3 regions of the Streptomyces sp. NPDC101110 genome follow, and region 1 is predicted to be linked to each of the others. Evidence: predicted binding sites of a transcription regulator. Region 1 holds the regulator's gene; each other region holds the start of a gene.
The links. The regulator HrcA, encoded in region 1, represses chaperone genes, less so after heat shock. The targets are predictions, from matches to a motif close to TTNGCACTCNGNNNNNCNGAGTGCNAA.

Region 1 (2,263 bases):
ACACCTCGGTGTTCGGGAGCGCGGCGGCCCCGAAGACATGGTCGAAATGCGGGTGGGTCAGCGCGAGATGTGTCACACGGTGACCGGTGAGTGCCCGCGCCTGCGCGCCCAGTTTCGCGCCCTCGGCGAGGCTCGACCCCGCGTCGATCATGAGGACCGCCCCCTCGCCGGCGACCAGCCCGATCGTGCAGTCCCACACCGGCAGCCGGCACCGCCCCACCCCCGCGGCCACGCGCTCCCACCCGAGGTCTTCCCAAGTCACCGTCATACGGCGACGCTAGCGGTGGGCCCCGCTCGGGGCACGGCGCCGCACGACCAGCCTTGCCGGGGGTGTACCCCACCGCCGTACACTGGGCCGGGGAATGCTGGCACTCGCACGCGCAGAGTGCCAGGCCGGACCGGCAGGGCAAGCAGACGAGACATCTGGAGGTGTGCGCGATGCTCAGTGAACGCAGGCTTCAGGTGCTGCGCGCCATCGTCCAGGACTACGTCGGCACCGAGGAGCCGGTGGGCTCCAAGGCCCTCACCGAGCGGCACAACCTCGGCGTCTCCCCGGCCACCGTCCGCAACGACATGGCGGCCCTCGAGGACGAGGGGTACATCGCCCAGCCGCACACCAGTGCCGGGCGCATCCCCACCGACAAGGGCTACCGGCTGTTCGTCGACAAGCTCGCCGGGGTCAAGCCGATGACGGCGCCCGAGCGGCGCGCGATCCAGAACTTCCTCGAGGGCGCCGTCGACCTCGACGATGTCGTGGCGCGTACGGTGCGGCTGCTCGCGCAGCTCACGCGACAGGTCGCCGTCGTGCAGTACCCGTCGCTGACCCGTTCGACCGTGCGGCACGTGGAGCTGCTCTCCCTCGCGCCCGCGCGCGTGATGCTCGTGCTGATCACGGACACCGGGCGGGTCGAGCAGCGCGTGGTCGACTGCCCGGCGCCCTTCGGCGACGCCTCACTCGCGGATCTGCGCGCGCGCCTCAACAGCCGCGTGGCGAACCGCCGTTTCGCGGATGTGCCGAGTCTGGTGGAGGATCTCCCCGAGGCGTTCGAGCTCGAGGACCGGGGTACGGTTTCCACGGTGCTCTCCGCGCTTCTGGAGACGCTCGTCGAGGAGAACGAGGAGCGGCTGATGATCGGCGGCACCGCCAATCTGACCCGCTTCGGTCATGACTTCCCCCTCACGATCCGGCCGGTGCTGGAGGCGCTCGAGGAGCAGGTCGTGCTCCTCAAGCTGCTCGGCGAGGCGAAGGATCCGGGCGTGACCGTACGGATCGGTCACGAGAACGCCCACGAAGGACTCAACTCCACGTCCGTCGTGTCGGTCGGCTACGGTTCGGGCGGCGAGGCAGTCGCCAAGCTCGGCGTGGTCGGACCGACCCGCATGGACTACCCGGGAACGATGGGAGCGGTACGCGCAGTGGCACGGTACGTCGGACAGATCCTGGCGGAGTCGTAGTGGCCACGGACTACTACGCCGTACTCGGCGTGCGCCGCGACGCGTCGCAGGAAGAGATCAAGAAGGCCTTCCGGCGGCTCGCGCGCGAGCTGCACCCGGACGTCAACCCCGATCCGAAGACCCAGGAGCGGTTCAAGGAGATCAACGCCGCTTACGAGGTGCTGTCGGACCCGCAGAAGAAGCAGGTCTACGACCTCGGCGGCGATCCGCTCTCGCAGGCCGGCGGCGGTGGCGCGGGCGGCTTCGGGGCCGGTGGCTTCGGGAACTTCTCGGACATCATGGACGCGTTCTTCGGCACGGCGTCGCAGCGCGGACCGCGCTCGCGCACCCGCCGCGGCCAGGACGCCATGATCCGTATCGAGGTCGAGCTCGACGAGGCGGCCTTCGGTACGACCAAGGACATCCAGGTCGACACGGCCGTCGTCTGCAACACCTGCAGCGGTGAGGGCGCGGCGCCGGGCACCTCCGCCCAGACGTGTGACATGTGCCGCGGCCGCGGTGAGGTCTCGCAGGTCACCCGGTCCTTCCTGGGCCAGGTCATGACGTCCCGCCCGTGCCCGCAGTGCCAGGGCTTCGGCACGGTCGTCCCGACCCCGTGCCCGGAGTGCGCGGGCGACGGCCGCGTCCGGTCCCGCCGCACGCTCACGGTCAAGATCCCGGCCGGTGTCGACAACGGCACGCGCATCCAGCTCGCCGGCGAGGGCGAGGTCGGCCCCGGCGGCGGTCCGGCCGGTGACCTCTACGTCGAGATCCACGAGCTGCCGCACAGCACGTTCCAGCGGCGCGGCGACGACCTGCACTGCACGGT
Region 2 (2,263 bases), on a different contig from region 1:
TCGACGACCAGGGCAAGCTGCGCCGGTTCGTCAACGTGTACGTCAACGACGACGACGTGCGCTTCGAGCAGGGTCTGGAGACGGCGACGCCGGACGGGGCCGGGGTGTCGATCATTCCCGCCGTCGCGGGCGGCTGAACCAGGGAACCGGCTTGATTGTTACCTTCGGTAACGACGGTCACTGAGAGTTTATCGAATTGCCCCCTCCGTGAGAGAAGCGGAGGGGGCAATTCTGCGTGGTTGAGCGGGGTACAGTTGGGGAACGCGATCCCGATCCACTGATCGGAACCCTGAATTCCCGCTTCGAGCCCGACAAGATGTAGCCAAAGTGTGCATGTCTTTTGGGGCTTTTGTTACCTTTGCGTGGCCCGACTTGCCCTGGATTCGGGCGAATTCTCCCCACATTCCGGACCCTGTGCGTCCAGAATTCTCGTCCGATTGACCTGTTGCAGACGGCAGTTGGACAGATACATTCAGCCGCGGTCGACGCGTTCCGGCGCACGCCCCCAACCGTGGGGGGTGAGGTCTGACCCGGGTCCGCGAAGTGTGGATCTGTGCAAGGGCCAGTAATAGGGGAGTTAGGCATGGCTCAGGGCACCGTCAAGTGGTTCAACGCGGAGAAGGGGTACGGCTTCATCGCGGTCGACGGTGGTGCGGATGTTTTCGTCCACTACAGCGCGATCCAGATGGACGGCTACCGCACCCTTGAAGAGGGTCAGCGGGTCGAGTTCGAGATCTCGCAGGGTCAGAAGGGACCGCAGGCCGACATGGTTCGCGTCTCTGCCTGAACGCGCACCACGACCAAGGCGTCAGCAACCGGTCTTCTCAGAAGGGCCCGTACCCCCCGGGGTGCGGGCCCTTCGGCCTGTTCGAAGAGGATGCGGGGCGGTGTTCGCGGGTGGCTGACGCCCCCGCCCGGTCTCCGGGAGGCGCTTGCACTCGCAGGGGTCGAGTGCTAATCATTGCGTTAGCACTCTGAAGGTGAGAGTGACAACGTAAGGACCGGGTCGGTGAGGCCCGCAGGCCACGTGGGGGAAGGAACCCACGAGGCGAGCGAGCCGTCCGTCGCGGGCGCGGGCGCGGTCCGAAGTAATCACCCCCAGTCCTGGAGGGACCACTTCACATGGCCAAGATCATCGCGTTCGACGAGGAGGCGCGGCGCGGCCTCGAGCGCGGCATGAACCAGCTCGCGGACGCCGTCAAGGTGACGCTCGGCCCCAAGGGCCGCAACGTCGTCCTCGAGAAGAAGTGGGGCGCGCCCACGATCACCAACGATGGTGTCTCCATCGCCAAGGAGATCGAGCTCGAGGACCCGTACGAGAAGATCGGCGCCGAGCTGGTCAAGGAAGTCGCCAAGAAGACGGACGACGTCGCCGGTGACGGTACGACCACCGCGACCGTTCTCGCCCAGGCCCTGGTCAAGGAAGGCCTGCGCAACGTCGCCGCCGGCGCCAACCCGATGGCCCTGAAGCGCGGTATCGAGCGCGCCGTCGAGGCCGTCTCCGCCGCCCTGCTGGAGCAGGCGAAGGACGTCGAGACCAAGGAGCAGATCGCCTCCACGGCCTCCATCTCCGCCGCCGACACCCAGATCGGCGAGCTCATCGCCGAGGCCATGGACAAGGTCGGCAAGGAAGGCGTCATCACCGTCGAGGAGTCCCAGACCTTCGGTCTGGAGCTGGAGCTCACCGAGGGTATGCGCTTCGACAAGGGCTACATCTCGGCGTACTTCGCCACCGACATGGAGCGTATGGAGGCCGTCCTCGACGACCCGTACATCCTGATCGCCAACTCGAAGATCAGCAACGTCAAGGACCTGCTGCCGCTCCTCGAGAAGGTCATGCAGTCCGGCAAGCCGCTGCTGATCATTGCCGAGGACGTCGAGGGCGAGGCCCTGTCGACCCTGGTCGTCAACAAGATCCGCGGCACCTTCAAGTCCGTCGCCGTCAAGGCCCCGGGCTTCGGCGACCGCCGCAAGGCGATGCTGCAGGACATCGGCATCCTCACCGGCGGCGAGGTGATCTCCGAGGAGGTCGGCCTCAAGCTGGAGAACGCCACGCTCGACCTGCTGGGCAAGGCCCGCAAGGTCGTCATCACCAAGGACGAGACCACCATCGTCGACGGTGCCGGCTCGGCCGACCAGGTCCAGGGCCGCGTCAACCAGATCCGCGCCGAGATCGAGAACAGCGACTCGGACTACGACCGCGAGAAGCTGCAGGAGCGCCTGGCGAAGCTCGCCGGCGGTGTCGCGGTCATCAAGGCCGGTG
Region 3 (2,263 bases), on a different contig from region 1:
CGGAGATCTTGCCCTGCGTGATGAGGATGTACGGGTCGTCCAGGACGGCTTCCATGCGCTCCTGGTCCGTCACGAAGTACGGCGACAGGTAGCCCTTGTCGAAGGCCATGCCCTCGGTGAAGTCCAGCTCCAGACCGAAGGTGTTGGACTCCTCGACGGTGATGACACCGTCCTTGCCGACCTTGTCCATCGCCTCGGCGATGAGCTCGCCGACCTGCTGGTCCTGGGCGGACAGCGCGGCGACGGCGGCGATGTCGGACTTCTCGTCGATCGGGCGGGCCGTGGCGAGCAGGTCCTCGGAAACGGCGGCGACGGCGGCGTCGATGCCCTTCTTCAGGGCGGCCGGGGAGGCACCGGCGGCGACGTTCTTCAGGCCCTCGCGCACGAGCGCCTGGGCGAGCACGGTCGCGGTGGTCGTACCGTCACCCGCGATGTCGTTGGTCTTGGTCGCCACCTCCTTGACCAGCTGGGCACCGAGGTTCTCGTACGGGTCCTCGACCTCGACCTCACGGGCGATGGTCACACCGTCGTTGGTGATGGTGGGAGCGCCGAACTTCTTGTCGATGACGACGTTGCGGCCCTTGGGGCCGATCGTCACCTTGACCGTGTCGGCAAGCTTGTTGACGCCGCGCTCGAGGGCGCGACGGGCGTCCTCGTCGAACTTCAGGATCTTCGCCATGGGAGCGTGAGCCCTCTTCCGGAATCTGGGATATACGGCACTGCGCCCCGGGCGCCCGGCTTATTGGCGATCGCGGGAGCCAGGGGCGCAGTTCAAAGCAATGTGCTTGGGTGAATTACTTCTCGACGATCGCGAGCACGTCGCGGGCCGAGAGGACGAGGTACTCCTCGCCGTTGTACTTCACCTCGGTGCCGCCGTACTTGCTGTAGAGCACGACGTCGCCGACGGAGACGTCGAGCGGAAGACGGTTGCCGTCCTCGAAGCGGCCCGGGCCCACGGCCAGGACGACGCCCTCCTGGGGCTTCTCCTTGGCGGTGTCCGGGATGACCAGGCCAGAGGCGGTGGTCTGCTCGGCGTCGAGCGGCTGGACCACGATGCGGTCCTCGAGCGGCTTGATGGCAACCTTGGAGCTGGTGGTCGTCACGATCCGACCTCCCCCTTCGGAGATCTCACGGGGTTAACTGTCTGAGGTGGCGACCAGGTGGATCCGTCGTCGCGGGTGCCGGACCTGCCCGTCGCTGTGTTGGCACTCTCCTAGGGGGAGTGCCAGAGCCGAGACTATGACTGCGATTAGCACTCGGTCAAGCGGACTGCTAATTGCCGACGGCGCGTCGGGCAGGCGTCCCCTCCAGGTGGTCCTCGAGCCGCCCCACCCGCAGTCCCCGTGCCCCGATCTCCCGCAGCAGGCGTTCGGTCCGTTCCGTGAGGGTCGGGGACCCGGTGTCGCCGGACGGCACCGAGACGATGTCGCCTGCCCGCAGACCGTGCGCGCCCCGGGTGTACGTCAGTGCGCCGTCGCCGCCCAGGGACGCGCGCCACAGGACGACGGCGGTGATGCCGCAGTCGTCGGCGGCGCGCAGGGTCGTGGTGTCGTAAGAGCCGTAGGGCGGGCGGAGGAGCCGGGGGGTGACGCCGAAGCGGGAGCGGAGTTTGTGCTGCTGGCCGCAGATCTCGGCGCGCTGTCCGGCGTAGGGCAGGCCGCGCAGGGCGGGGTGGTCGAGGGTGTGGTTCTGGAGGGACGCGCCGACCGCGCGCAGCCGGGCGAAGTGGCCGTAGCCGGGCCCTACGACGCTGTCCGTGAGGAACATGCTGACCGGGAGCCGCCGTTCGCGGACGAGGTCGATGAAGCGGGGGTCGCGTTCGGCGCCGTCGTCGTAGGTGAGGAAGACGACGGGCTCGCGGGTGGGGACGTGGTCCACGACGGGCGGCAGCCGGCGCGGGTCGCTCACCCCGGGCGCCGGATCCCGGGCGCGGCCGTCGGCGGTGCCCGGCCGCTCCCCCGGAGCCCCGGCGCAGCCGGTCAGCAGGGCCGCGCACAGCAGGGCGGCGGCGGGCCGCCTCACAGGTAGTCCTCCAGTCGCGCGACCGTGTACCCCTGGGCCGTGACCTTGTTCAGGAAGCGGCGGACCATGTCGGCCATCGTGCCCTTCCACTGGTCGCGGCCCCGGAAGTGCGTGAGGACGATGTCGCCCGGGTGCAGCTTCCGGCCCCCGTCGCGGTACTCCCAGTGGTCGGCGAAGACCTCCTCGTTCCACAGCGGCACGTAGGCGATCCCGCAGGCCTTGGCGGCGCGCAGGGTCGCCC

Region 2: groL (chaperonin GroEL) is a predicted target of HrcA. The motif match lies at 967-993, and genes of this name have one in related genera.
Region 3: groES (co-chaperone GroES) is a predicted target of HrcA. The motif match lies at 1,203-1,229, and genes of this name have one in related genera.

Annotation. Positions count from the first base shown of each region.
Region 1 is NZ_JBIVZM010000003.1:301,922-304,184, forward strand. It holds gene ACIQU3_RS07590 (MBL fold metallo-hydrolase) at 1-268, opposite strand, end outside; gene hrcA (heat-inducible transcriptional repressor HrcA) at 439-1,455, shown strand; gene dnaJ (molecular chaperone DnaJ) at 1,455-2,263, shown strand, end outside.
Region 2 is NZ_JBIVZM010000005.1:140,578-142,840, forward strand. It holds gene ACIQU3_RS13150 (MoaD/ThiS family protein) at 1-137, shown strand, start outside; gene ACIQU3_RS13155 (cold-shock protein) at 584-787, shown strand; gene groL (chaperonin GroEL) at 1,123-2,263, shown strand, end outside.
Region 3 is NZ_JBIVZM010000001.1:314,441-316,703, reverse strand. It holds gene groL (chaperonin GroEL) at 1-679, opposite strand, end outside; gene groES (co-chaperone GroES) at 795-1,103, opposite strand; gene ACIQU3_RS01570 (polysaccharide deacetylase family protein) at 1,273-2,022, opposite strand; gene ACIQU3_RS01565 (polysaccharide deacetylase family protein) at 2,019-2,263, opposite strand, start outside.